Regions from separate parts of the Aquidulcibacter sp. genome, predicted to be linked through region 1. Evidence: predicted binding sites of a transcription regulator. Region 1 holds the regulator's gene; the other holds the start of a gene.
The links. Region 1 encodes LexA, which represses DNA repair genes until DNA is damaged. Its sites were predicted from a motif close to ATGTTCNCNANNTGTTCT; they were not measured.
Positions count from the first base shown of each region.

Region 2: the regulator LexA is predicted to act here: its motif matches at 5,970-5,987, upstream of uvrA (excinuclease ABC subunit UvrA).

Region 1 is NZ_JBMLTR010000009.1:29,842-44,882, forward strand. Features, by position in the region: gene ACOVRA_RS01475 (ABCB family ABC transporter ATP-binding protein/permease) at 1-1,226, opposite strand, end outside; gene ACOVRA_RS01480 (TIGR00730 family Rossman fold protein) at 1,390-1,944, shown strand; gene ACOVRA_RS01485 (TetR/AcrR family transcriptional regulator) at 2,469-3,263, shown strand; gene ACOVRA_RS01490 (TetR/AcrR family transcriptional regulator) at 3,260-4,012, shown strand; gene ACOVRA_RS01495 (TetR/AcrR family transcriptional regulator) at 4,112-5,737, shown strand; partial or broken gene ACOVRA_RS01500 (TetR family transcriptional regulator) at 5,831-6,046, shown strand; gene ACOVRA_RS01505 (TetR/AcrR family transcriptional regulator) at 6,209-7,414, shown strand; gene gltX (glutamate--tRNA ligase) at 7,411-8,745, opposite strand; gene lexA (transcriptional repressor LexA) at 8,967-9,659, shown strand; gene ACOVRA_RS01520 (VOC family protein) at 9,752-10,090, shown strand; gene dnaE (DNA polymerase III subunit alpha) at 10,476-14,021, opposite strand; gene ACOVRA_RS01530 (ABC transporter ATP-binding protein) at 14,309-14,989, opposite strand; gene ACOVRA_RS01535 (lipoprotein-releasing ABC transporter permease subunit) at 14,982-15,041, opposite strand, start outside.
Region 2 is NZ_JBMLTR010000219.1:180,290-195,330, reverse strand. Features, by position in the region: gene ACOVRA_RS16440 (error-prone DNA polymerase) at 1-113, opposite strand, end outside; gene ACOVRA_RS16435 (DNA polymerase Y family protein) at 153-1,727, opposite strand; gene ACOVRA_RS16430 (ImuA family protein) at 1,648-2,418, opposite strand; gene ACOVRA_RS16425 (PAS domain S-box protein) at 2,664-5,240, shown strand; gene ssb (single-stranded DNA-binding protein) at 5,274-5,792, opposite strand; gene uvrA (excinuclease ABC subunit UvrA) at 6,080-8,998, shown strand; gene ACOVRA_RS16410 (hypothetical protein) at 8,995-9,159, opposite strand; gene ACOVRA_RS16405 (ABC transporter ATP-binding protein) at 9,156-9,857, opposite strand; gene ACOVRA_RS16400 (ABC transporter permease) at 9,854-10,978, opposite strand; gene ACOVRA_RS16395 (DUF805 domain-containing protein) at 11,104-11,550, shown strand; gene ACOVRA_RS16390 (P-II family nitrogen regulator) at 11,610-11,954, opposite strand; gene ACOVRA_RS16385 (class I SAM-dependent methyltransferase) at 12,121-12,840, opposite strand; gene gloB (hydroxyacylglutathione hydrolase) at 12,882-13,649, shown strand; gene ACOVRA_RS16375 (cupin domain-containing protein) at 13,649-14,113, shown strand; gene phoB (phosphate regulon transcriptional regulator PhoB) at 14,110-14,799, opposite strand; gene phoU (phosphate signaling complex protein PhoU) at 14,796-15,041, opposite strand, start outside.

The DNA of each region.
Region 1 (15,041 bases):
AACAGCAAGCGCACAATGGTAGACTTACCCGAACCAGACGGGCCGACAATCGCCACCGTCTTGCCCGTGGGGATGGTGAAGGACACGTCGGACAGGCCCGCGTGACGGCCATCATGCACAAAGGCGACGCGATCAAATTGCACCTCACCTTTACTGACATTCAAGGCGGGCGCGGCTGGCTTGTCAGCAATATCGGGCACTTCATCGAGCAGTGCATACATGGCTTCCATATCGATGGAGCTTTGTTTGATCTCGCGCCAAGCAAAGCCCAAGATATTCAGCGGCCCATAGAGGTTCAGCATCACCAATGTGACGGCGGCAATATCCCCTGCCCCCATCGTCCCGCGTGAGATCGCATAGCCGGCAGCCGCCACCATCGCCGCAAGGCCTAAGTTCTGGATAAAGCCTTGCGCGGCATTGAGGCCCTGTAAGGTGGCGTTCGATTGAACCGAAGCACGGGCATAGGTTCGCACCGCTTGATTGTAGCGCTCCGTCTCGCGCGCTTCGGCGGCAAAAGCTTTGACGGTCTCGAAATTCATCAAGGAATCGACCGCCCGACCTGTTGCTTCGCTATCGGCATCATTCATGTCGCGACGATATTGCAGGCGCCATTCCGTGATCGCCAAGGTGATGATCGTATAAACCACGACGGTCGATGCCGCGATCAAGGCAAAGAACCAACCATAGCGCACCCCGAGAACAACGGCTGCCATGACGAGCTCAATCAAGGTTGGTCCGATGTTGAAGGCGACAAAGCGGGTTAGAAAATCGATGGCGCGAACCCCGCGCTCAATCGTGCGCCACACCGCCCCCGTTCGCTTGGACTGATGAAATCGGATCCCAAGGGCATGTACATGGCCAAAGACGGCAACCCCTGCCCGCCTTTGGGCTTCCTCGCTAACGGGCTGGAAAATGGTGTCGCGCAATTGCGGCGCGCCAGAGCCCAAAAAGCGCATCAAGGCCCAAGCGCCAATCGCCATCAGAAACACGCTGTCCCAAGACGGATTGCTGCCGCTCGTGAGGCCATTGACGGCATCGGCGAGCACAAGAGGCGCCCCGACGATGAAAACCTTTGAAATCAGGGTCAGCCCCAATGCCAACCCGACGCGCACGCGTAGCTCGGTTGTATCAAGTCCACCGATCAATCGAACCAAGCGCGACAACGCACGACCGATGGGTGAAATCTCATTGGCTGCGTCGGCAGCGGTGCGTTCGCCTTTTCTCATAAAGAGCACATAGGCAATGTTGCGTCCGATTGAACAGCCCAAATGCGTTTGCTGGCAAGGCTTGATGCACAATTGTCAGGAAACATGCATATAGCCCACGCAAAATCATGTGTCGCACCAACCGAGTCGCGTGCATGTGTCAGAACGGCTTAAGGAGCAGGGCATGAGCAAACTGAAATCTGTCTGTGTCTATTGTGGTTCTTCCAACCTTGTGGACCCAGCTTACCTTGAGCTTGCCACCCAGATGGGCCAAGCAATCGCCAAGCGCGGCATTCGGCTCGTCTATGGCGGCGGCAATGTCGGTCTGATGGGGGCCTCCTCGCGGGCAGCCCATGAAGCCGGTGGCGAAGTCTTGGGGATCATGCCGCACTTTTTGACCAAGTGGGAAAAGCCCAATCCAGCTTTTGAAACGCGGATGGTGGAGACCATGCACGAGCGTAAATGGGGCCTGTTTGCAGAATCCGACGCTTTCATCGTTCTGCCCGGCGGCATAGGCACCCTGGAAGAAGTGGTTGAGACCCTGTCGTGGCAACGCCTCGAACTGCACCGCAAGCCCGTGGTGTTCGTTGGGCGCACATTCTGGCAGCCCTTTGTCGATCTGATTGAGGCAACCATTGTCACCAAATTCACGCCCGAGGCGTTCCGCAATTCCTTCTTTTGCGTGGACACACCAGAAGAAGCGTTGGATGGTTTAGCCGCCGCTCAAAGCAAGGCTTAACGCCCCTCTTACCGCAGTCGAAATCCGCCGCTTTTGGACGTCGCCAGAACATGGCGCGCCGGCCTTCGCGTGCGTGCTCAGCCACGGCCAAACTATCCCGCGAAAATCAGAAATACGCCAAAGTAAATTTGAGTATATTTTTCCTACATTGCGATTAAAGTTTGCAGCAAATAAATTTAAAATTTTATATTATACATTTCTGAGGGGAAATTAGCGAATTTTTAACGTGTAAGTCATTGAATTTACGATTATTTTAATCGTTAACTGTAATTGAATATTTATTTCGAATTTGATTCGTTTTATTCTTTGTACGGCAACAAAGTAAACACATTACTTTTTGGTATAAAGGCCAAGTCAACTCTTAAGATGCCCGCCTTTGCGGGGTGATTGAAAAGGGTGATCTGGAACAAAGCCAAGCGATCGTTCTAGGGCCATGAATGGCTCGCCTGAGGTCGAAAGGGGTGTGTGAACTTGGGAGCATGAGCACCAGCCGCAAAGCAGCTGGAGAATGAGGCTGTGGGTTGATGAAAATGGAAAATTTTACCTTCAAGCTAAGTGAGGTTGACGGCCCTGAGGGTAGCGCCTTGGCGTCCCAAATTGCCACCCCTGAAGGTGGACTGTATTTCGACAACCAAATCCGACGCTACCTCAAGGCCGCTGTGCGTCGAAACGATGCGAAGGCGCGCAATAACCGAACCCTTGCGAGCGTCCTGCAAGAATGGACCGAGGTGGGTTATCTGAAAGGGCAAGTGTCCAGCATCGCCAATCGGGCCGGTATGTCGACAGCAACCCTTTACCGAGACTTCCCCGACAAATCATTTCTGTTCCGCCAGGCCCTCCAATTTGGGCAGGCAATCCTGATTGAAGCGGTTTCGACCTATCCTTCGCACCCAAACCCGATCCGGGACTTGACGGGCATGCTGTGTAACCACGCCGAGACACTCGCCCATCCCGCCCCCCAGCAAATGTTACTGGCTCAACGCCTGATGCTGCTGGAGCCTGATTTGCAAAGCGCTGTCAGTGCGATTGCCGCCGAAAATCATGAAAAGCTCAAACAGGTCTGGTACGCAAAAATCCAAGCGCTGGTCGATAGCGGCTGGATCAAACTCGACCATATGGAATGGCAACGCTGTCGCTTGGTTGGCGCACTGGAAGCGCGGACTTTTGGCTGGTTTATGATGGGCCATGCGCCGCGTAGCCCGGCCATTAGCTGGGAGCACGATGCACACCAAGTCGTCCTGGATTTCTTCCGGCTCTATGGCACTGCGAAATTCGATGAACATCGCCGCCTCTATAATTGGGATTGGGGGCTGGTGTGACCACCTCGCAAGAGCCTAAGGATGTTGATGAATTCATTCTGCAACAGCTTGAACTTATGCTTTCACAAAAGGGCAATCGCTTAGATGCGACCAACCGTAAGCAACGCATTGCGGCGGCAGTTCATTTTGAAACGCTCTCCAAAAACTACACGCAACTCAGTGTGCCGGCCGTGGCAAAGCGCGCCGGCGTATCAACGGCGACGCTCTATCGGCTGTTTCCAGACGATAATTCGCTCTATGAGGCGGGCTACAATTTGGGTCTACAACAATATCTGGCTTGGCTATCCTATGATTTCGTCCATCCAAATCCACTCATGCGGTTAGCGACGTTATTGGATCGGCGCATTCAATGTTGGACGCGACCAAAGGCGATGGAAGCGCTGTCGCCGCTTTATTACATGATCTGCGACCGCGACCCGAAGCTGAGTGAGCGCGCCACGCCGGGCTTGAAGCTTTCGTCAGACTTCTGGCTTGGACAATTTAACAAGCTGAAGGCAGAGGGCTATCTCGACGCTGAGCCAGACTGGAACCTGATCGAGATCTTTTGGGGGCCAATCGAAAGCCTTCACTTCTATCCCATAGTTCTGACGGATGTGCCTTATGTGTCGCAGACATCTCGGTTCGAAGATTGCTGGCGGACGGTAGACGATTTTCTGACGCTCTATGGAACGCCTCATTTTCAGGCAAGTCGGAAAAAATTTAACTGGGATGCCGATTTGGCGGCATTTCGAACCACAAAGTCAGTATAAGGAACTTGCGATGATCAGCCTTTATCTTTCTACTCAACTCAATCGATTGTTGAACCATCTGGCCGGGCGGACAGAGGAAGCGCTCAAACGAGGCTAGGAATGAATGCTCCCTTTCCCCGTGCAGAACAGCACCGCTGTTTCGAGCAACAGATTCGCACCCAATTGGCGGTGCGGGTGCGCCGTCATGATGATGGCACGCGCTCTTATCTGATCCTTGCGGCTGTCCTACAGGAATGGGCGGAAGTCGGCCTCTTAAGCGCCCAAATGACAACCATTGCAGCCCGCGCCAAGGTTTCAACCGCGACGCTTTATCGCCTTTTCCCCAATCGCGATGACATGCATCTGGAAGCCCTAGCGTTAGGCCAACAATTGCTGGTCGAGGCGATGAAGAAGTGTGCAGTCCACCCCAATTCGGTGCGCGCACTCTTTGACCTTGCACATTATGTCACCGCAATTTTGCAAGAGCCCTATTTCAAGCAATTCTCTCTCAGCCAAACTTTTCTCGTGCGGATGGATTCCCCCGTCAAGGAACAAGCAAGCATTATCGCGGTGGCAGGCAATAGCGCTATCAAAAAATTCTGGCGCGACCGCATAGAGGCCTTGATTGCAGACGGCTTTGTTCGCGATGACTCACGCACTCACATGATTTTCCGCCTCATCGGCCCGATTGAGGCCAGGACTTTGCATTGGTATCAAAGCGGTCGCGGCACCTACCAGCCTGAAAAGAGCTGGCCCGTAGAGATCAATCGTATTGTTGAAGCATTTTTCGATATTTATGGGACGCAAAAGTATCATACTGCACGCAAGTCACTAGCTTGGGACTCGGAGAGCTTTGCCGCTGTCAATCCTCAGGGGATGACTGGTTCAGCGACGGCTGCAGATACGGTGATACCAGCCAAACGCCTCCTTCATCTCGATGCGCTTGAGCGCTCGGTTGCAGAGGGTCCGCTGCCTACCGACTTCATCGCCTTTGTTGAAGCGCAGCTCCAACAAATGCTGACACATACGAGCCATCGGCTCGACACGAGCGATCGCTATTTACGAATCGTCGCCGCGACCTTGTATGAAAATTATCTTTTCGGCTTTGAACAAATCAGCATGGCGGGCGTTGCAAAGCGCGCCGGCGTGTCGACTAAAACCCTCTATCAGACATTCCCCGATGACTTGAGACTCTATCAAGAGGCCCATAGTTTGGGTTTAGCTTTCTTCAGCGCTTGGGTGTCCCGCGATGTAGCTAACGCCAATCCTTTGAAGCGCGTTAGCGACTTCCTCAAAATCGCCGTCGACACTTATTTGGACCCCCGCAGCCTGCAGGTCAGCTCAATCCAATTTGGCCTGCTGGCCGATCAAGGGCGCGAGACAAAGCTTCACACCTCAAATTTCATCAAAAGCTATATTTTCGCCTTTTGGTCTCGTCGATTTAGTCGCCTAAAGGCGGAAGGCTACCTCCAAGGCGAGATTGACTGGGCCATGATCCACGCCCTTTATGGCCCCATCCAGAGCCTGTCTTGGGGGCACAAAAGCAACCTCGGAGCTACGCCTAAGCCCGAAGGCAACTGGGCCGAGGCCTGCTGGCAAGTCGCCGAAGACTTCTTCGTCATTTATGGCACCCCGCAATTCCACGCCAAACGAAAGGCATTGGGCTGGGACGCGGCCGAGGAGCCAGAACCCGACACCAACTCATCCAATGAAGTCATGGCTGTGGTTCGGACAAATGAAATTTAGATATCGCTTGGCGAGAACACGGAGCTAGGCATTTGTGGGATTTGTGGAACAAACTTCACGCATGAAAAACAACGGTTTCTAGGCGCTAAAACGATGGACATTCGCACCAAGCCCGCACCAAGGCGGTTGAAATTTGACGAGAGAATACAAGCGCTTTTGCTACCCCATGCCAAGCGCCAAGATGATATCACGCGCAAACAACGCATTTGCGCAAGCCAATTGATAGAGTGGGTCAGTTTTGGACTGGCCGCCACAAATATGGCACGAATTGCGGAACGGGCAGGCGTTTCAACGGCTACACTTTATCGTCTGTACCCTGACCGAAATTATCTGACGGTTGATGCTCTGAAACTCGGCAACAAGGTTCTTCTCGAGACCATTCAGGAAGCGCCGCGCCATCCCCACCCTTTCCGCGATTTGGTAGAGATTGTCGACCACCTCTTAGCGATCTACCGAGAGTCCAGCGTGCTCATGCTCTGGCACACGCAAGCTTTCACCCTACAAAGTGAGACAGAAATATTTGCTGACGTCCAAAATAATTCAGCCTTATTCATTCAAGAACTACAAGAATTCTTTTTCAATATAATTGATCGGTTAGTTGCGGACGGATTTATTCAAGATAACAATCGATTGAGCATGTTCTTACGAATTCAGGGAGCGATTGAAGACAGGACGGTTGAATGGCAGGGGCGATATAAAGTGCCGTTTCAACCCGTCGTCAGTTGGTCTGAAGAGGCAGTGAAAATCGCCGAAGAGTTCTTCATTGTCCATGGCACAGCTAAGTTTAGAGCCTTGCGGCAGCAGGGCCAAGTTGCTTGGTTGGATGGTAAAAGCCTGCAGAAAAAAGCGCTGGAACCGGTTGATGAAAAAAGGCTTCAGGCGTCGATTGATCGCCAACTCCCCTTTTTGAGAGACGTCGAAGCGTCGTTACGTGCCAAGCCAAGGCCTGCGACGTCGGACGCATTCATCTGGCAAGAATTAGAGAGATTCATGCCCAAAAGCGGCAATAGGTTAGACGCCAGCAATCGGCGCAGCCGCATTGTGGCTTCCGCCATTGTGGTCAATTATTCGCAAGGCTTCCAAAACGTTAATATGGCAGCAGTGGCCAAGCAGGCGGGTGTTTCGACGGCCACTCTCTATCGTCTTTATCCCGATGACAGAGCCCTTTACGAGGCCGCGCATGGGCTAGGGACCAGTTTTTATATGGCGTGGCTGGCACAGGAATCCACGTCCCCAAACCCCCTTGTGCAATTTTGCGAATACACCTCGATTTCAATTGAAACTTTCCTTGACCCGCGCGTCAAAAACGCCATCTCGATGGGGGCATTCACCAATGCGCTGCAGCAATTGGACGAACATCTCAGCATCGGCGACTTGATTGTTATTTATACGAATATGCTTTGGCGAAAGCGCTTCGCGAGACTCTTGGAGGAAGGCTTCATTGACCAACCGCCGAGTTGGGACATGCTGCACGCGCTGCAAGGCACGACCTCGGCCATTATCGGCCTCTATCTGAGGCACGGCATCCAGCTTCAACCAAATGGGTCATGGTTCGCCGAATGCCGGACTGTCGTCGACGACTTCTTCCAGATCTATGGCACCCCTCATTTCCATGCGATGCGCAAGAAAATGAGGTGGGATGACGCTTTAGAAGCCCATCGTGCCAAGTCGCCTTAAGAAGCTTTGCCCGCCAAACGGCTTGCCGCCCGCTCTGGGCCGATCAGCATAAAGATCAACTTCATTTCTGGCCCATGCTCTTGCCCTGTCAGCGCCTTGCGCAAGGGCATGAACAGGCCCTTGCCTTTCGCACCAGTTGCCGCCTTCACCGCCTCGGTAAAGCCTGACCAAGAGGTCTCATCATAGGGTCCAGCTGGCAAAAGGCCCGCCGCCGTGGCGATAAAGTCTGGCTCGTCAATTTGCGGCTCAATCGGGCCTTGGACGACACGTGCCCAGAGCGCCACATCATCAAACTTCGCGAGATTACCGCGCACCGCCAGCCAAAAGGCTTCCCCCAGATCGCACTCAATCGCGGCAAGGCGCGGCTGGATCGCCGCATAGTCCGCATGCTGCAGCAATTGCGCATCCAAACGGCGGACATCTTCAGGGTCGAAGCGGGCTGGTGCACGGCCGATCTTGCCAAAGTCAAAACCCGCCACCAGAGCGTCCAAATTATCAACCGCCTCAACCGGGTCAGAGGTGCCGATCCGCGCCATCAAGGACAGGACCGCCAAGGGCGCTACCCCCTGCTCACGAAGGCTTTCAACCGACAGCGAACCGATACGCTTCGACAAGGTCTCGCCATCGGCCCCCACCAAAAGCGGGAAATGGCCGAATTCAGGTCGGGAGCCGCCGGTCAAGGCTTCAAAAATCTCAGCTTGAGCGCCCGTATTGGTCACATGGTCTTCACCCCGGATCACATGCGTCACGCCCAAATCCACATCGTCCACGACCGATGGCAGCGTATAGAGATAAGCGCCATCTTCGCGGATCAACACGGGGTCAGACATAGAGGCCGTATCCACCGTTTGCTCGCCGCGGATCAAATCTTGCCAAGCAACCCGCTTGCCCGAGAGCTTAAAGCGCCAATGGGGCTTGCGCCCTTCGGCTTCAAAGGCGGCCTTTTCAGCGTCCGTCAGGGCAAGGGCCGCGCGGTCATACACCGGGGGCAATTTACGCGACAAAGCGATCTTACGCTTGCGGTCTAATTCTTCGGACGTCTCATAACAGGGATAGAGGAGGCCTGCCGCGATCAGCCGATCCCGCGCCTTGTCATACACGTCAAAGCGGGCCGATTGGCGCGCCTCTTCATCCCAGGTCAGGCCCAGCCATGTCAGGTCCGTCCGGATCCCGTCTTCATAGGCTTGGGTGGAGCGCGCCGTATCGGTGTCGTCAATGCGCAACAAGAAGGTGCCGCCATGTTGGCGCACAAACAACCAATTGCGCAATGCGGTGATCACATTGCCGACGTGGAGCTTGCCGGTGGGAGAAGGTGCAAATCTGACTTTCATGTTTCTTTCCTATCAGGGGTGACTTAGCAGTCATGGCCCCGACAGGCGAGAGGGGCATGTGCAGGTCAACCGTGCTTTGGCTGCGGAAAAATTTGCAGCGGACTATAGACGTAAAAACGGAACAGAGTTAGAACATCGCTGCTTTGTTCGTGCATCGTTCACGGTGCCATCGGATTTATAGGGGCCAAGCGTACACGCGCGCCACGAGATAGGGGGAATTGATGCTGACGTCCAAACAACGAGAGCTTTTGCTATTCATTCATGAGCGTCTCAAGGAAACAGGTGTCTCGCCGTCCTTTGACGAAATGAAGGATGCGTTGGACTTGGCATCGAAGTCGGGCATTCACCGCCTGATCACCGCTCTGGAAGAGCGTGGCTTTTTACGGCGTCTGGCGCACCGGGCACGGGCCTTGGAAGTGTTGAAACTGCCCGATAGCGCCACAACCGCCGCCCCACCCAAGGGCCGCCAGCCCTTTACGCCACTGGTCGTGGGCTCCACGCCCGCAAGTGCCGCACCACCTTCACCACCACGGGCAGCCAATGACATTGCGGTTCTGGGTCGGATTGCCGCCGGTGTGCCCATCGCGGCCATTCAGCATGAGATCGACCGGATTGCAGCCCCTGACCAACTAGACCCTGCCCTGCACTTTGCCTTGGAAGTCAAAGGCGATTCCATGATTGATGCTGGCATTCTCGAAGGTGACTTTGTCATCATCCGCCGCACCGATGACGCCCAATCAGGCGATATCGTGGTCGCTTTGGTTGATGATGAAGAAGCAACCCTGAAGCGCTTGCGCCGCCGCGGCCAGTCTATCGCTTTGGAAGCCGCCAACCCCCGTTATGAGACCCGCATCTTCGGGCCAGATCGCGTGAAGGTTCAAGGCGTGCTGGCGGGGCTTTATCGGCGGTACTAGGCGCTGTTGCTGGGCTGGCTTTGGGCGGCGCACCGGGCAACCAGCCTGCGGCGGACAACAAAAAAAACACGCACCCAAACTGTGGAGTTCAAATGATGTCTCGTATCTGCTATGTTGAATTACCCGCAGCCGACTTGCCCGCAACGCGCGCCTTTTATGGCGATGCGTTCGGCCTTGCCTTGACCGACTATGGCCCCAGCTATTCCTGCACGACAAATGGTGACGTCGACCTCGGCCTACAGGGGGACTTAAGCGAGGCCACTACCGCACCACTGGCCGTCATCGCCGTCGATGATTTGGAGGCTTGCCTTGAGGCGGTGACCCAGGCGGGTGGCGTTATCACCAAACCGCTATTTGCCTTTCCAGGTGGTCGCCGCTTTCACTTCCGCGATCCAAGCGGCAACGAGCTTGCCGCCCTGAAGGCAGACTGAAAGCAAGCCTCACCTCCTCGGTGTTGAGGGCCCTGCAGCTTCTTTCCACGAGCCAGCCCTGGCCGCAGGCTTTGCCTTTGCAAAGGCATAGTTCGAGTTTGTGTGTGAAAGGTGGGTGGGTGTGATGGACCGCGCAACACGAGTTGCGCTTGCCGCTGCGTACACATGCGCAGCTTCTGCTGCGCGGTCCTTTCGGCGCGCCATTTCGCAATAACAATTGTCGGGTGGCTTCAAGATGAGCAGAGCGACGCTTTGAGCCGTACCAAGTTATTTCAGGGAATACCTAAGCCCATTTTAGCGCTACCTTGGACCGCGCAACAAAAGTTGCGCATGCCACCGCGTCGACAGGCGCAGCCCTTGCTGCGCGGTCCTTGGCTAAGGTCCCCTAAAACTCCGCCACCAAATCCACGCCGGATGCGCTTTTCAAAGCCCGGCGTGCGGCGACATCGATGGGGAAGCGGCCGGGGGCTTGGATTTCGACTTCGCGGCCATCGGCCAGTTCGACGACGACGCGCAATTCGCCAAAGCTGGATGAGGTGGCACCGCGCAAGGTCTCGGTCACACGAGCTAATTCTTCGATTGGCGCACCGCGCGCTAGGAACACTTTAATCCCCGCACAGCCCGACATATCGGTTTGATCCAACAGCTCAATCTTTTCAGCCGATAGTTTCAAATCGCCATCGCGCAGGCGCGCCTTGGCCCGGAAGCTGACCGAGGTTCCGGGGTCGAGATAATCGCGCGCCTCGTTGAGGGTTTCGGGCATAATCATGACTTCAAACTCGCCCGTGGGATCGCTCAACGTCACCCAGGCAAACTTGCCGCCATCGCGCGCCGGGCGTTCCTTGCGCGCCCGCACGACACCGGCCATGCGGAAAATCGCGTCTGATCCCTGCATTTTGGAGTGAATTTCAGAGAAGAAGACCGTCTGCCTACGCCGCAAAGCCTCAATCAAATCATCCAATGGATGGCCCGACAGGAACAGGCCAAGGGCGGCAAACTCATTATCCAAGCGCTCTTGCGCGGACCAAGGTTTAACGCTGGGCAAGGGTGCGCGCGGCGGAGGTGCGGAATCGCCAAACAGGCTCGTCTGGGCGCTTTGGCGATCCGAGGCAGCCGCATTGGCATGGGCCACCAATTGATCGGACGAAGCAAACACCAAAGCACGATTGGGCTCGATCGAATCAAAGGCCCCGGCCTTGGACAAAGTCTCCCAAGTCCGCCTACCCAGCACGCGCGGATCGACCCGCTCGGCCAGATCATGCAGGGATTTGAACTTGCCGCCTGCTTGGCGGATCTCCACCACTTGGGCCATAGCCGCCACGCCAACCGACTTAATCCCGCCGAGCGCATAGCGAATGGCGTTGTCTTGGACCGAGAAATCGGCCCCAGAATAATTAAGATCGGGCGACAACACCTTGATCTTCATGCTTTTTGCCTCTTGCATGAAGGCACCAAGTTTGTCGGTATCATCAATATCGAGCGACATAGAGGCCGCCATGAACTCGACGGGATGATTGGCCTTAAGATAGGCGGTTTGATAGGCGATCACGGCATAGGCGGCAGCGTGGGACTTGTTGAAGCCATAGCCGGCAAACTCGCTCACCAATTCAAAGATGCGGTCGGCAAGCTCGGCGTCCACGCCCCGTTCGGTGGCCCCGCTGACGAAGCGGTCCTTTTGCTTGGCCATTTCTTCGGGCTTCTTCTTACCCATAGCGCGGCGGAGCAAATCGGCCTCGCCCAAGGAATAGCCCGACAGAATCTGGGCGATCTGCATCACCTGTTCCTGATAAATGATGACGCCTTGGGTTTCTTTGAGAACGGAGACCAAGCTTTCATGCAAATAATCGGCATCTTTGCGACCAAATTTCACGTCGCAATAGGTCTCGATATTCTTCATCGGACCCGGCCGATAGAGCGAAATCAGAGCGATGATGTCGTCCAACGTGTCGGCCCGCATTTTGCGCAAGGTGTCGCGCATGCCTTGGCTTTCCAACTGGAACACGCCCATGGTCTTGCCCGAGGCCAAAAGCTCATAGGTTTTGGGATCGTCAAACGGCAGCGTGTCGAGATCGACCACAATGTCGCGTGCCTTCAAGAAGTCCAAGGCGCGCTGGATCACGGTGAGGGTTTTGAGACCCAAGAAGTCGAATTTCACAAGACCTGCCGGCTCGACCCATTTCATATTGAATTGGGTGGCAGGTAGGCTGGAGCGCGGGTCCTTATAGAGCGGCACCAACTCATGCAGCGGACGGTCGCCAATCACCACACCGGCGGCGTGGGTAGAGGCGTTGCGGTAAAGGCCTTCGAGCTCAATCGCAGCATCAAGCAGCGTGCGCACATCCGCATCGCGCGACCGCTCCTCCTGCAGACGCGGCTCATCCTTAATGGCTTGGGCCAAAGTTACGGGTGCAGCGGGGTTATTCGGCACCATTTTGGCCAGTCGGTCGACTTGGCCGTAAGACATATCCAAAACGCGGCCAACGTCGCGAAGGGCGGCGCGCGCCTGCAGCGTTCCGAAGGTGATGATCTGTGCGACACGGTCTGCACCGTACTTCTTCTGCACATAGTCAATGACTTTATCGCGCTTCTCCTGACAGAAGTCGATATCGAAGTCGGGCATGGAGACGCGTTCTGGGTTCAAGAAGCGCTCAAACAATAGGCCAAAGGCCAAGGGATCAAGGTCGGTAATCGTCAGTGAATAAGCGACCAGCGAGCCCGCGCCAGAGCCCCGGCCCGGACCGACTGGAATATTGTTTTCCTTCGACCATTTGATGAAGTCCGCAACGATCAAGAAGTAGCCCGCAAACCCCATCCGATTGATCACATTGATTTCGTGTTCCAACCGCTGGTCATAGATTTCGCGCGCCACAACAGGGGGGCGCTTCAGAAGGCGCGCTTCCAAGCCTTGGCGAGCTTGGCTTGCCAATTCCTCCGGCTCATCGCGGCCTTCGGCGGTGGTAAAGCGCGGCAGGATGGGTGCGCGCATCAAGGGCCGGATCGCGCAACGCCGTGCAATATCGACACTATTGGCCAAAGCCTCCGGCAAATCGGCAAACAGCGCCACCATATCGGCTTCACTGCGGAAGCAATGATTGGCCGAAACCCGCTCGCGCTTGTCATCGGCCACGCGGGTGGCCTGACCGATACACATGAGGATATCTTGCGCGCGATGCCGCTCTGGGCTGTCAAAGCGCACATCATTGGTCGCCACCAGCGGCAGATTGTTTTGATAGGCTAGATCAATCAGAAGCGGCTCAATTTGGGCCTCATCGGCCATGCCATGGCGCTGCAGCTCTATATAAAGTCGGTTTGGAAATGCCTTGGCCAACTGGCGCAGCAGCATGTCGGCCTCTGACTTCAAATTGGCCAGAAGTGCACGGCTTAACAGCCCTTCCCGCCCACCGGTAAGGCAGATCACGCCATCGCTATGGTCCAGCACTTTTTGCAAATCGACATGAGGTAAACTGCCAGCTGGTACTTCTAGGAAGGAAAGGCTGGAAAGCGCCATCAGATTGGCCCAGCCGACTTCATTCTGGGCGATCAGTGCCAGACTGCCATCTGGCCCCGCCGCCGCACCGGGCTTTTGGCTGAGGAAAGAGACCGGCAGCGTCAGGCCCATAATGGGCTGAATGCCTTTTTCGGCCAAGGCTTCTGAAAACTCCAGCGCGCCAAACAGGTTTGGATCCGAGATGCCGACCGCGACACAGTTCGCCTTAGCGGCAAAGCCCGCGAGCTTTTTGACGGTCATCGCGCCATCGAGCAGCGAATAGGCCGACCTTACCCGCAGATGGACAAAACCCGGGCCTGCCAAAGCAGGTCTTTCGACTTGCCCTGCCCCAGTTGACGCCCCACCTGGCCCCGTCAATGCGACATCACCCGAGCCCTGATCACCGTCAGAGAAAGCGCCGCCTGAAAGAGTAGTATCTGCCATGGGGCCACCTGAATCCGTCGACTGAATCATCACCAAAGAGCGGATCAGTGTGACAGGACTCTCAGGCCTCTGTCAGCCCTCGCCGACAGAAAATTCAAAGCCATCCTCAACCGATCACAGCACCCCAGCCCCAAGCCATCAGGGTGAATGCGAGAATAGCTGCGAAAGCGGCTGCGTCTTGAAGTTGGGCCATGTTTCACCTCGTTTGTTCTGCCTTCGTTCTATTCTTGTTTTGCTCTCATGGCAAGAGGTAATTTGCATAAACGTGGAACAAGATTTTGGGCACTTCAGTCTTGGACGAGGCGTCCGCCATCGATGCGGAAAACGCGGTCCATTTGCCGAGCTAAATCAATGTTATGCGTGGCAACTAGGGCAGAGGTCCCCTCCTCCCGCGTGGCTTTGCGGAAGGTGTCGAAGACAAAGCTCGAGGTGGCAGGGTCAAGGTTGCCGGTAGGCTCATCAGCAATCAAGAGCGCCGGTTGATTGGCCAGTGCGCGCGCAATGGCGACGCGCTGCTGCTCGCCACCTGAAAGCTGACCCGGCTGGTGGAGTTTCCGGTTTGCCAGTCCCATCATGTCGAGGAGTTGCTCTGCCCGTGCGCGTGCTTCGGCTTGGCCAACGCCGGCAATCCATTGTGGCAACGCGACATTATCAACGGCGCTAAATTCTGGCAGCAAATGGTGGAATTGATACACAAAGCCCAAGGCCGTGCGGCGCAGCGCCGTGCGGGCGGCATCGGGCAGTTTTGTCGCGTCAATGCCCGCCAGCTCTACCGTGCCGCCTTGAACAGCCTCTAACAGGCCCGCGGCATGGAGGAGCGAGGACTTGCCAGAACCCGACGGGCCGATCAGGGCCACAATTTCGCCGGGCATAATGGTGAGATTGGCACCTTTAAGGACTTCGAGCTCGCCTGCCCGAGTCTGATAGACGCGGCGCAAATCGGTCAGGCGGAGAACAGGGCTACTCATAGCGAAGCGCCTCCACTGGATCGAGCTTGGAGGCACGCCAAGACGGTGGCAA
Region 2 (15,041 bases), on a different contig from region 1:
ACGCCCAATCCTTGCAGCCCAAGGCCATGGGCCGCCCACACCATCTCATCGGGCTGGCTTGCCCCTTTCAGGAAGGAGAAACTGGTTGTCGCCAAAGGCTCAAAGATGCGCATGGACGCACCTCAATGGGATCAGCATTAAGTGAAGGGGCTTCATGCCGCACTCCCATGCACATACCATTTGGGATGATCGACTTTGCCGGGCAGGCCTTGGCGATAGAGCCAAAAGCGACGGCCCTCACTGGTCTCAATCCGGTAATAGTCGCGGTCATGGGCCTCGCCACAGGCAATACGCTCTGGCCCTTCGGCGCAAGCGACTTTGAAGGCTAAAGCGCGCCAGCGAAACAGGCGGGGTGGGCCGTCTGGTACTTCGGCGATGGCATCAATTGGTTCGGCGCGTTCTAACAGCAAAGCGGGGCGTCGCGCCGCCAAAGCTTCGGGGAAATGGCTCGCCTGCGGGCGTCGATCGGCAACCGCCACTTGGCGCACAGCCTGTTCGGGCACCCAATGGGCCACCGCCTCCATACGCGTCACCCGTCCAGCGCCTAAGCGGGCGGATAGGCGGTCAGCCAAACGATGGAGCGCATCGGCACTGGCCAAGGCCGCCGCAGCCACCGGGTCCAAGTCCATGACCTGGCCTTCCAATATTTCCACCACGGGCGCACAAATTTCAACCAGATCGACCCCAAAGCCTAAATCAAGCCCAGCGCCATTGGCCTCTGCCTCAATCCGTTCGCACAAGACCTTCGCCCACAAAACCGCGTCGCGATGGGCGCGCCCAGACCCGCCAACAAGCTGTAAGACGACCCCATCCACACGATAGAGATTGAGAACCAAGCGGCGTGCGCCTTCATTATAGGAGTCCAAAAGCGTGCACATTTCTCCTGCAGCCTTCGCCCCTGCCAGCTCCAAGCCTTGGCGGGTCATCAAGGGTTCGGCCAAGCGCAAGCGGATACGCCGCGGGATGATCTCCGCAACCGGGTCAATGGCTTCTTCCTCAAGCCCACGGGCCCGGTCCAAAGCGCGCACCAGATCAATACCAAACCGTCTGGCTAAAGCCGCCGACGATTGGGTGGCGACTTGGCCAATGGTCTTCAAGCCCAAAGCGCGCAAGCCCGTGGTCGTGCCGCTTGGCAGACGCAAAGCTTCCACCGGCAAAGCCCCAACCAAGGCGCGCAAAGCCGCTCCATCCGGCGCACTCAAACCATGGCGCGCCTCTGGCGCAAAGCGCGCCAAAGCAAAGGCCGCCCCCGGTGTCGCCGCGCAAGCTGCCCGCGCTGTCAGGCCCAAAGCCCGCATTTTGATGACCATATCGGCTAACATGGCGGCTTCACCCCCAAACAAATGGGCGCAGCCGGTAATGTCGAGGAAAAGCGCATGCGTGCCCTCAAGCCCTTTGACTGGCGCACAATATGGGCTCCACCGCATGGCCCAGCGTGCCAAAGCGGTCAGATCCTCACCCTCCCCCACGGGGTCACTATCGGCGACACAAACATCTGGCACCAAGGCCTTCGCCCCGGCCAACATCATGCCAGAGGATAGACCTGCCTCTTGCGCGGCACGATTGAGGGCAATGAGGCGAATTCCCCCGGCACTACGCGCAACCGTGGCGCACGGCTTAGCGCGCGAGAAACGTGTCCCATCGCCCTTAAGCAGAGAGGCGTTGCGGCTGAGGCGATCGGTTGGCCAGCGTGGCAGGCTGATACAGGCTATGCGTCGCATCATCATACTCCAAATCAAAGGATTGTGGACGCGCACCATTGCGGGCGCGTTCGAGGTGAAGTCTCCAAGCGGGGGGTCCAAGCCCCGGCAAAGCCGTCCCCAAGGGCACAGGGCGGCACGGTCGACTGGCGACAACCAGTCGCGCGCGTGCTGGCGCAAAAGCAGAGGTGCGCAGCCCTTGGACAGCCAGAACAAAACTATGGGCCTGCTCTGCCGCCAATTGGACCCGCCGTGCGCCGGCAAGGCTAAAGCCTGCTTTAGGGCCAGACAGAGCCAAAACACCGGCCAATCCAAAGGTTCGCGCCGCATCCTCCAGACAGGCATGAAAACCCTTCACATCCGGAGCACGCACCAACAAAATTCGCGATGGGCACACGCCAAGCTTCTGCAAACCCGGCCCATAAAGCTGCCCCCAAGCAGGCCCCCACCCCTGCCCGCGACTGGCATCTTCAATCACCACCAGATCGCCCGAGCGCTGCTGCAGCGCCTTGGCCAAACAGGCAAAAGCAAAGTGCAAGCTTGCAGGTTCATCCATGAAAGCAGCTGGAACCACTTCGGTCACAGCGCCCAAAGCCAATCCACCCCCCAAAGCTACGTCCAACCCGTCTGCACCTGTTGGCAAACAGCTCAAGGCCGGACGGCCCTCGGTCTCAATAGCCCGTATCTGGGTACGCAAAGCGGTCAAATCCGGTCTCATGGCTGGAACTCACACACCTTTCTGCTCTTTATGTTCTTGATTTGTTCTAATCACGAAGAAGCCAGTGAGTCGAGTCGGAAATCTGATGCCTTTTTGCGGGCATGTCCGATAATGACGTAGAACCGAAACGAGGATATCCCACATGCACAAACAACTAAAACCAAGGTAATCGGCTAAAATCGGCAATTTAACTCAACAGAAACACCATTCAGTCTATAAACAGTCCATCTGTTTAGGATGGCTGCATGAAATCGCTCCCCAGGTTACTGACTGTGACGTTTGCAATCCTGCTTCTAGCAGCGGCTTCGTCGTGGCAGTTTGCCTCCTATCGCGATATCAATACGCGACAGATTTTGTTCACCGAAGCTACCGGCGAGATCAATCGTCTCGACGAAGTGTTGACCATGTCTGCGCTCATGCATGCGACGACAGCCGACCCGAAATGGGCAAAGCGTTACGAAGACAATACCCCCCGCCTGGAAGCAGCCATTGTCAAAGCCACCTCCATCGGCCCCTTGGGCGTGAAAGAAAGCCTCGGCGAAGTTGATCTGGCCAATACCAAGCTCATCGATCTTGAACGCCTGTCCTTTGCTTTGGTGGCCGACGGCAAAAAAGAAGACGCCCTCAAAATTCTATCGTCGCAAGATTATGCCGATCAAAAAGCCACTTATACACGTGAAATCAAAAAGGCCTTGGATTCTGGTTCCGCCGATATTCAATCCGCCAAAGCGCGTATCCAGACAGGGTTTCTGGTCACGATTATCCTGGTTGGCATTGCTTTCATTTTGATATTCGAACTTTGGCGACAAGATCGCGAGATCGTCCAAAAAGAAAAGATCCGCTATCGAGAGTTTGCACGCTTTGCCGAATTAGCGCGCAACCCCGTGGTGCGGACCAATCAGAAGCGCGAAATCATTTGGGCGAATGACGCCTATCTTGCGCTAACGGGCTATAGCCGCGAAGAAGTTATTGGCAAAAAGCCGAGCCAATTGACCCTTGCTCCAGAAGCTGATGCGGAACAAGTCGCCCAATTGATCCGTGCCCTCAATCGCGGTGAAGCGGCTAGCGCCACACTTTTGAACCGCAGCAAAACCGGCCGCAATTATTGGGTTAATCTCGACATCCAGCCGCTCCATGATGACCAGAACCAACTTGAAGGATTTCAAGCGATTGAAACCGAGGTTACCGATCTGGTCGAAGCCCAACGTCGCGCTGATGATGCCTTGGCCAATCTCAATGCCTATCAATCTGCCCTAGACGAACATTCCATCATCTCAGTCGCTGACCAATTTGGTCGCATCGAGTTCGTCAATGACCGCTATTGCGAGATCAGTGGCTATAGCCGCGAAGAATTGATCGGGCAAAGCTATCAGTCCGTTCAGTCTGGTAAGCATGATCCATCCTATTTCCAGGGCATGCGCGACACGATCAATGCGGGTCAATCTTGGCGGGGGGAAGTGTGCAATCGCGCCAAGGATGGTTCAGAATTCTGGGTCGACGCGACGGTTGTGCCCTTACCGGCCACGCGCACCGAAGGCGCACGCTTTGTCAGCATCCTTTACGACATCACCGAGCGTAAACGCACCGAAACGGAACTCTTGGCCGCTCGCGAGCAGGCCGAAGCCGCCAATCGCGCCAAGAGTAGCTTCTTGGCCAATATGAGCCATGAAATCCGCACCCCCTTAAATGGCGTCATTGGTGTGGTTGGTGCCTTGTCACGCACCGAACTCACGCAGTCCCAGCGCGAAATGGTCGACCTCATTCAGTCGTCTGGCGAAACGCTTGAGCTTCTTTTGTCCGATATTCTTGATGTCTCGAAGATTGAAGCGGGCAAATTCACCCTGCAACCTGAACCGTTTGACCTGCGCGAAACCATTGAGGCGACAGCCCAAGTCATGGGCATACGGGCTGAAGAAAAAGGCTTAGGCTTCTATCTCCGATTTGGTCCCGGTACCGAAGGCTTGTTTGAGGGCGATGGCATACGCGTGAAACAGATTGTTTCGAACTTGGCCTCAAATGCGGTGAAGTTCACCCAAAAAGGTCAAATCGACATCAGTATCGCAGCTACAGACAAAGCGGATGGGTCATGCGAAGTCATGATCAGCGTGAAAGACACAGGCATTGGCTTTGACGAGCAAACGAAACAACGCCTGTTTGCACGGTTTGAACAAGCAGACGCCTCCATTACCAAGAATTTTGGTGGCACAGGTCTCGGCCTGTCGATCTGCCGCACCTTGACCGACATGATGGGCGGCCAATTCCTCGTAACCTCCGAAGCCGGGATTGGTAGCCTCTTCTCCGTTATCTTGCCTTTGCCACGGGTCCATCCCGAAGCGTTTGCCCGCACTGAGCGAGCAGGGGCAAGCACCACGCCGACCGCCGTCCTGCCGCATACCGCCAGCCGTTCCATCTTGTTGGCCGAAGATCATCCAGTCAATCAACGCGTGATTGCGATGATCCTTGAGCCCCACGGCATCGCACTGACCATCGCCCAAAACGGCCAGGAAGCCGTTGAGATGTGGCAAAATGCACACTTTGATCTTGTGCTGATGGACATGCAAATGCCGGTTATGGATGGTCTGTCAGCGACCAAACAGATCCGCGAGATTGAACGCAGCAAAGGCTTGCAACGCACGCCAATCGCCATGGTAAGCGCCAATGCGATGAAAGAACACATCACCCAGTCCTTTTGGGCTGGCTGTGACTTCCATATCGCGAAGCCCGTCACACCTGAGGCCTTGCTCAAAGGTATAGATGCGACACTGGAGGCCTGTGAGGCAAACGAACACACAGGCAGCGGCAAGGCAAAGACGAAAGCCTAAGCCTAAGCCACTCGCGATTTGCGCTGCATGGGATCAGAACGGGATATCGTCCTCAAGGTCGGCCGCAAAGGAGCGCTTCTCGCCTTGAACCGCGCGAGGTGCCGAAGATCCCCCGCCAAAGCCACCGCCATTGCCGCCCATTGAACGGCCACCGCCAAACCCACCTTCAGAGCGGTCTTCGACCATGTCGCCGCCACCGGAACGACCATCCAGAATGGTGATTTCGCCTTTGAACCGGCCAATGACCACTTCAGTCGAATAACGCTTTTGGCCGGCCTGATCAGTCCATTCACGGGTCTGCAACTGGCCCTCAACATAGACCTTGCTGCCTTTTTTGACGTAATTCTCGACGACCTTCACCAGATTGTCGTTACGCACGACGACACGGTGCCATTCGGTCTTTTCTTTCTTCTCGCCGGTGGCTTTATCGTTCCAGCGCTCACTGGTTGCGACCGAAAACTCTGCGATGCGATCCCCGGACGGAAAGGACTTAATCTCAGGATCGCGCCCCAAGTTTCCAACCAAGATCACTTTGTTCACGCTGCCCGCCATTGCCCTAACTCCGTCTTTTTTGCCGTTGGCGACTCATCCTGTCGCGTCTTGGCATCGTATCCATTTGAAACTGACGCTACAGGTCTCATGTCCAAACCAGAAGAGAGGGGCGACACTCAAACCGCCTCGCCTTGTGGATAAGCATGTAAAACTGTGCATGCCGTGGACAAGCGTAAGATGTTCACATAATGTTCTATTCGTCAAGCTGGTTCGCACGCGCTAATCAGGGCGACATTGTTTTGGCTTTGGGGCTTGTGGCTCTGAGGTTTGCGTAATCAAGGTCACACATGTCTGAATCGCCTGTTATCCGTGTGCGCGGCGCGCGCGAACACAATTTGAAGAATTTCACGGTTGAGATCCCTCGCGGTGAGTTGGTGGTCATCACAGGCCTATCTGGGTCGGGCAAAAGCTCGCTCGCCTTTGATACCATCTATGCCGAAGGCCAAAGGCGCTATGTCGAAAGCCTGTCGGCCTATGCGCGCCAGTTCCTCGAGCTGATGCAAAAGCCGGACATGGATTCAATTGAGGGCTTGTCGCCAGCCATCTCGATTGAGCAGAAGACGACCTCGAAAAACCCACGCTCCACCGTCGGCACGGTGACTGAGATATACGACTATATGCGCTTGCTTTGGGCGCGCATTGGCGTGCCCTATTCGCCAGCAACCGGCCTGCCGATCGAAAGCCAGACGGTCAGCCAAATGGTGGATAAGATCAAAGTCCTGCCAGAGGGCACGCGCTTGTTCTTGTTGGCCCCCGTGGTGCGCGGCCGAAAGGGTGAGTTTAAGACCGAGTTCAAAAGCTGGATCAAGCAAGGCTTTGTACGCGCCAAAATCAATGGTGAGTATTATGAGCTGGAAAATGCCCCTGATCTCGACAAGAAACTGAAGCACGACATTGATGTGGTTGTTGACCGCATCGCTGTTCGCGCTGGCATTGAACAGCGCCTAGCCGAAGGCTTTGAGACCTGTTTGCGCTTAGCCGATGGGATTGCCTTAGCCGAATTTGCCGATGAAAAGGACGAAAAAGGTGCGGCAAAGCGGATGCTATTTTCGGCCAAATTCGCCTGCCCCGTATCGGGTTTTACCATCCCGGAGATCGAGCCGCGTCTTTTCTCCTTCAACAATCCGTTTGGGGCCTGCCCCACGTGTGATGGTCTTGGCGTGCAGCTTAAATTCGACCAAGAGTTGGTGGTCCCGGATTCAAGCAAGACCTTGAATGACGGCGTGATTGCACCCTGGGCCAAGGGGGCTTCACCACTTTACACCCAGACTTTGCAAGCCCTTGCCCGCCATGCCGAAGTCGCCCTGACAACACCTTGGACAAAACTGCCTGAGAGCTTTCAGAAGCTCGTGCTCTATGGCTCGGGGACGGAGAAGGTCAAATTCGTCTATGATGATGGCGCGCGCCGCTATGAAACCACCAAGACGTTTGAAGGCGTGATCCCCAATCTGGAACGGCGCTGGCGTGAAACGGATTCGGCTTGGTCGCGCGAGGAATTGGGCCGCTATCAATCAGCGCAGAAATGCCCGACCTGTGAGGGTAAGCGCCTCAAGCCTGAGGCCCTTGCGGTGCGTGTCGGCGGCGAAGATATTTCAGTCGTGTCTTCTCGTTCGATCCGGGGTGCGCGTGACTGGTTTGTCGATTTAGAAGGCCGCCTGACGCCCAAGGAATTGGAAATCGCCACCCGCGTGTTGAAAGAGATCAAGGAGCGCTTGCGCTTTCTGGTTGATGTTGGCTTGGACTATCTGACGCTCCACCGGGGTTCAGCGACGCTGTCGGGCGGCGAGAGCCAGCGGATTCGATTGGCCAGCCAAATCGGCTCTGGGCTGACGGGCGTGCTCTATGTCTTGGACGAGCCCAGCATTGGCCTGCATCAGCGCGATAACACCCGCCTCCTGACTTCGCTCAAAGGCCTGCGTGACCTCGGCAATAGCGTCATCGTGGTCGAGCATGATGAGGAAGCCATTCTGACGGCTGACCATGTGCTGGATATGGGGCCGCTCGCCGGTATCCATGGCGGCCAAGTGGTCGCCCAAGGCAAGCCGGCCGATATTGAAGCGACCAAGGGCAGCCTGACGGGGGCCTATCTGCGCGGTGAAAAGGCCATCCCCATCCCGCCAAAGCGCCGCCGCCGCAATCCTAAGAAGTTCCTTCGGATTGAAGGGGCGACAGGCAATAATCTGAAAAATGTCTCGGTCGATATCCCGCTGGGCATCTTCACTTGCGTCACCGGCGTGTCCGGCGGGGGCAAATCGACCCTCATTCTTGAGACGCTCTACAAAGCCCTTGCCCGTCGTCTGAACGGGGCGAATGAAGTGCCCGGGCCGCATAAGGCGCTGGAAGGCCTTCACCATCTCGACAAGGTGATTGATATCGACCAGAGCCCGATTGGCCGCACGCCACGGTCTAATCCTGCCACCTATACGGGGGCATTTGGTCCGATCCGCGACTGGTTTGCTGCCCTACCAGAGTCAAAAGCACGCGGCTATGGCCCCGGCCGCTTCAGCTTCAACGTCAAAGGTGGGCGCTGTGAAGCCTGCCAAGGCGATGGCGTGCAAAAGATCGAAATGCACTTCTTGCCCGACGTCTATGTCACTTGCGACGTCTGCCATGGCCAACGCTATAATCGCGAGACTTTGGAAGTCACCTATCGCAATAAATCCATTGCCCAAGTGCTGGATATGACGGTGGAGGAAGCTGCTGGCTTCTTCCAAGCGGTCCCCTCCATTCGCGATAAGATGGAGACTTTGGTACGGGTGGGCCTCGGCTATGTGAAGGTCGGTCAGCAGGCGACCACCCTCTCAGGTGGGGAAGCCCAACGGGTAAAATTGTCCAAGGAATTATCGCGCCGCGCAACCGGGCGAACGCTCTATATTCTCGATGAACCCACGACTGGCCTGCACTTTGAAGACACGCGTAAGCTGTTGGAAGTGCTGCAGGAATTGGTGGATCAAGGCAATAGCGTCTTGGTGATTGAGCATAATTTGGACGTGATCAAAACCGCCGATTGGCTAATTGATTTGGGTCCCGAAGGCGGCGATGGCGGCGGCTTGATCGTGGCCGAAGGTACGCCGGAAGAGGTGGCCTTGGTCAAGGGCTCTTGGACTGGTCGCTATCTCAAAGAGACCCTGCTCAAACACGAAGAACGCCGCCTCGCCCAAGCCGCACGTATGGCCCAAGAAGCAGAAGGGGAAGCTAAAGCTTAGGGGTTAGCCTTCTGGCTCGCTTCGACTCCGTTCCAGACCCGCAGGTTGAAATCAGTCCGCTCATTTTCACGGGCAGTGAGGATCGTGAGAGCCCAGAGGGCTGTGATCAAGGCGATGATCAGCCAGCCCCAAACAGTGCCGAAAAAGCGCAAAAGTCTCATGGCTTGGGCTCCGCCGTGTCAGAGACCAAACGGCCATCTTCCAACTCGATCACGCGACTGGCGAAAGGCACCAAGCGATCATCATGCGTGGCGCAAAGGATGGTTGCGCCCTGTTGTTTAGCAGCTTCACTCAGTAGTCTGGCGACCATGACGGCATTGCGGCCATCTAATGCCGACGTGGGTTCATCGCAGAAGATGAAGGCTGGTCGCTTTGCCAGCATGCGGGCGATAGCCACCCGTTGATTTTGGCCACCAGACAATTGACTGGGCTTTGATTGGGCGCGATCTAACAGGCCAACTAGGTCCAGATACTGAGATGCCCTTGCCTTGGCGTCTCCAGCGGGTACCCCCAAAAGTCGCAATGGAACAAAGACTTGCTGCCACGCCGTCAGAGACGGAAATAGCCCCGGGGTTTGAAAGACATAACCACAATACTGGCGACGAAAACGTTCAGCAGATCGGCCTCCTCGCCCCCAGACATCCGTCCCCTTCGCGATCACCACGCCGCCCTCTGGTCTTTGAAGTCCAGACAAGGCCGCCAGCAGACAGGATTTGCCAGACCCACTCGCCCCTTTGAGTAAGGTAAGGCTTCCCTGCTCCACCGAGAAAGAAACATCATGCAGCGCGTGCACTTTGCTGGCACCGCGTCCAAAAGACTTAGAGATCGCCTTTGCGGACAGGATAGGACCCTCTGTCATCGCAACAACTCAACCGGCTTGAGGCCAAAAATGGTGGGCAAACTCATCATGCCCGCAAGGCAAGATGTCGCGAGAATGGCACCTGTCACCATCGGGACCTGTGCCGGATAAAGTAGGATATAAACGTCGGCCTTCTCTAGAACCAATTGGCCGACAAGGCCGCCGGAAAGGGCAAAGGCAGATGCGATGAGGCCGATCCACACGGTCTGCTCTAGCACCAGAAGGGCAATCCGCCACTTTGGCACACCCATGGCCAGCAAAGTGGCAAACTCGACGCGCTGACCCGCCATCATGGCGTGAATGGCTTGTGAGATAATCAAAAGGGCGATCACACCGATAAAGATGGCAAGATAGAGAAATGCACGAATGTCGCGTTGATCCTTCAGAGCGTCCTCAATGACTTTTTGGGTTAGTTGCTCTCGGCTCATCACCTCTGCGCCAAGGGCATTCAATTCGCGATTGAGACCGGTAATCGCTTGGCCGACTGACTTCCCTTCCTTTGGTGCCACCAAGATGGAATAGACTGGGATTTCTTGTTTCCGATCTAAGGTGTCATTCAAGTTTGCAAGGCTCTCACGTGAGATCATGCTTCCCCGGGGACCTAGATTACCATCCATAAGCCCAACAACCCGAAACCGTACATTTTCTCGAACAACTTCGTCGCCCAAGCCAAGGCCGGTCGCCCGCGCATCTTCATCCGTCAGCAGAACTGAATTTGGTCGTTGGAGCAGTCGCTTGGCTTCCACAGACATAATTTGCGGTGCTGACAGTGCCGGTGAGATTGGGTCGATGACATTTACCTTTAGGCCGCCACCTGACGGACCTTGGCCCAAAAAGGCATGCTTCTGTCGGATCAGTTCAAAGGCACCCACATAGGAACTTCGACCGACTTGAGCGATCACGTCCTCAGGTATTTTTTCATACTGATCGTTGCCCTGCTTCTGAGACAAAATAACGATCGGTGCTGTCGCTTGCCTCTCAAGGAGCGCATAACGCGACAAAAAATAACTCGACAGCCCAAGCTGAAGATAAATGGCAATACCCGCCAAGATTAGCGTGAGAATGGCAAACCAAGCCCGCAGCCAATTGTGGGAAAGATGGAGTTGCGCAAGCGCATTCATCGCAATTTATCAGGCCTCAAAGACTTGGAATCAACTATAAGATCAAAACTAGGCCATGATTCCCAAACGCGCGCGACCTGTTGCAGCCCCAACTCCCCTAAAATTGTCTGGACCTCTACAAAGGTTTGCTAAGTCCGCCGCCCTATTCTCACGAAATGGTGACAAATTATCTTCATGCCCTGACCCATATGTTGGACATCACAGGGCGAACCGACCGCCGCTCGTATTGGTATTTCATTCTGATGGTGATGGCGCTGAGTTGCTTGGCAATTTCTGTCGACAGCGCAATCGTGCTTTCGACGCTTACGGATGGCACGCCAGAAATCAAAATCGGCACCATGACCATGACCTTCGGTGCCTTGCATTTCTTACCAATTTTTTCAGCCAGCGTGCGTCGCCTTCACGATATTGGCAAATCGGGCATTTGGATTCTTTTGAACTGCGTGCCCTTTGTTGGCAGTATGATCCTGTTTTCCTGGTATGCCCGTCCGAGTGCGCTCAACAGCATGCATGGCGAGGCCCCGCGTGAGCGGCTATCGCGCCCGAATTGGGCGGACCGCACGCAATTTTAAGCAACAAAAAAGGGCGGCTCCAATGGAACCGCCCTTTTTGTTTGACCCAATCGCAGGATTTAGCCCGCGATTGCGGCGGCGTCTTTTTCGCCCGTGCGGATGCGCAGGGCCATCTCGACGTCGACCACAAAGATTTTACCATCGCCGATTTTACCGGTGTTAGCGGCACCAGCCAGCGCCTCGACAACCTTTTCGACCATGTCATCTGTAACTACGGCTTCAATCTTGACCTTCGGCAAAAGCTTCACTTCATATTCAGCGCCGCGATAAACTTCGGTCTTACCCTTTTGACGCCCATAACCACGGACCTCGGTAACAGTCAGGCCTGAAATGCCCGCCTCAGTCGCAGCGTCAAGCACCGCATCGAGACGGCTTGGTTTGATAATAGCGGTGACAAGCTTCATTCTGTTCCCCTCACTTCGCATCGGGTTCGTTCTCAGGAACCAGACCCTGATTATTCCATCACATGCTAGATTAGACAATCAGCAGCACTTGTGACCCGCTTTCAATGCCTGACCGCAGAGCGGAGGATAATCGCTCAAATTTTGAGCGACTTTCACGACGATTGCCTTAAAAACGTGCGGCCGCCGGTTGTGCGAGCAAGACTCGCCGGCCCTGACCGGGCAGGCTGTCAGCATACAGACGCTTGACCGCTTCAACCAAAATGACCCCGCCAAGTGCTGGCCAAGCCCGCTCGCCGACGCCCTCCCACGTCTCAGCCGCTCCACCTGTGGCCATTTTCCACGACAAAGGCGGGCCATAAAGCGCGCGCGACCAAGCAACAGGCTGAAACATGGAATCGCTCAAAAGGCCCGCTAGCTGGCTGCGGCTATAAGGTCGACCTTGGCCAAAGGGGGTCGATTCCGCCCGCGCCCAAATACCACCGCGATTGGCGACGGCAATCATCAGACGTCCTTCAGGGGCGAGCAGGCGCCAGAGTTCGCGCAACAACACGCGCGGATTTTCGGCCTCCTCCAGCGCGTGGACACAAAGGATGCGGTCAAAAATCGCCTCGGTAAAAGGCATCCGATCTTCATCGCCAATACAGGCAAGGTTGGGCCCGCATGAAGGCCAGCGCTCCACCCCTTGCGTCGCTGGCATCAAAGCCGTCACCCGACGCGCCGTTGGCAGCCACGGCGTCAGAAAAGGCGTCGCATAACCAAAGCCCAGAACGTCGAGGCCTTTGCAATCGCCCCAGGCGTCCACCATGCGGCGGCCAGCCATAGCTTGCGCCGTCTGCCCCAAGGGGCTCGCATAAAAACTTTGCAGGGCAAGGACATCAACACGCATAAGGGCTAGGATAAACCAAGTTTCTCTCTTAAAGGACAGACATGCTTATCATTCATATGTTTCCCTGTCTGTCGGACAATTATGCCTTTCTTGTCCGCGATTCGGCCACTGGCAAAGTTGCCTGTATCGACACACCCGACGCCACCGCCATTCTGGCAGAAGCCCAGAAACTCGGTTGGCACATTGATGAAATCTGGAACACCCATTGGCATCCTGACCATGCCGGCGGCAATCAGGCGATTGAAAAGGCTTTGGGAACTGTCTCTTTGGGGCCAGAGGAAGTCCAAACACGCATCAGCCCGCTTGCCCGCGTCGTAAGACCAGGCGAAACGGTCACTTTGGGTGAAAGCAGCGCAGAAGTCATCGATGTCGGCGGCCATACGCTTGGCCATATCGCCTTTTATTTTGCGGACGATGAAGTGGCCTTTGTCGGGGATTCTTTGTTTGCGTTGGGTTGCGGGCGTTTGTTTGAAGGCACGGCGGAGCAGGCTTGGAATAGTCTCTCCCGATTGATGGCTCTACCCGATGCAACCACCATTTATTGCGCCCATGAATATACCGCCGCCAATGCGCGCTTTTGCGCGACAATTGAGACAGAGAATGCTGCATTGACCAGCCGCATCCAAGAGATCACCCGATTGCGCGCTGATAATGTGCCGACCGTGCCAACCAGTATTGGGCTGGAGCGGGCGACCAATCCGTTTGTGCGGGCAGATCTGCCCAGCGTACGGGTCGCAATTGGGGTTGCAGCGGATGCAGCACCTTATGAAGCATTTGCCCGGGTGCGGCAGATGAAGGATCAATTCTGATGCAAAGGGCATTGTCTGGCGATTTATCCGCCTCTGAGATCATCGCCTTGCTTCAGATGAAGCCCCACCCAGAGGGCGGCCATTATGTTGAGACGTTTCGCGACCCCAATGGGCCGGAGGATCGTGGTTTCTCAACCAGCATTTACTTCCTCCTTCAAGCTGGGGAAGTCTCGGCTTGGCACCGTGTGGATGCGGGCGAACATTGGTTTTGGCATGCGGGCGGGCCATTGGCGTTGAGCATTAGCGAGGATGGTCAAAAGGCCTATGCCCACCGCTTAGGGCCTGACTTGCGCGCCGGACAAAGACCACAAGCCATCGTGCCCGCAGGCGCTTGGCAGGCAGCTGAAAGCCTTGGGGCTTGGACCTTGGTTAGCTGTGTCGTTGCGCCGGGCTTCTTGTTCGAACGCTTTGAACTGGCCCATCCCGACTGGTTTCCGGGCAAGCCTGGGCAAGCGCCAATTTAGTTCGCTTTATCCAGCGCATAGCCTGCGGATCGCACCGTACGGATCGGATCAATCTCATCGCCTTCATTCAAGGCTTTGCGCAAACGACCGACATGGACGTCGACGGTCCGAGCTTCGACATAAACGTCAGAGCCCCAAACTGCGTCCAATAATTGCTCGCGCGAGAAAACGCGACCTGGATGTTGCATGAAATAATCCAATAGGCGGAATTCTGTGGGTCCCAAATGGACATCACGCTCGCCGCGCTTCACACGGTAGGACACACGGTCGACCACAATATCACCAAACACCAGACGGTCGTCGGCCAAACCCGGGCGGATGCGACGCAGGACAGCGCGCACCCGGGCCAAAAGTTCAGTCGTCGAAAATGGCTTGGTGACATAGTCGTCTGCACCGGTATCAAGGCCACGAATCCGGTCGGATTCCTCGCCGCGTGCTGTCAGCATGATGATGGGAATATTGCGGGCATCTGGCTTAGCCCGCAGCCTGCGACACACCTCAATGCCGGGCACCTTTGGTAACATCCAATCAAGAATGACCAAGTCTGGCAAGCGTTCCGACGCCATCATCAAGGCTTCTTCGCCATCGACGGCGACGCCGACATGATAACCATCCTTTTCAAGATTATAGCGCAACAGCGTCGCGAGGGCGTCTTCGTCTTCAACAACAAGAACGTAAGGGGTCATGACAATGGCTCCTGAGTGGGCGACGGTGGGAGGGGAGGCATGACAGGATCGACAGCTTTCGGGCGGTCGGTTCCAATGTCTTCACCGGTTTCAAGGAAATAAATAACTTCGGCCATATTGGTGCAGTGATCGCCGATCCGCTCGATATTCTTGGCGACAAACAGCAAATGCGCCCCCGGACCAATCATGCGGGGATCTTCCATCATGTAGGTCAGAAGTTCGCGGAAGAGTGAGTTATAATG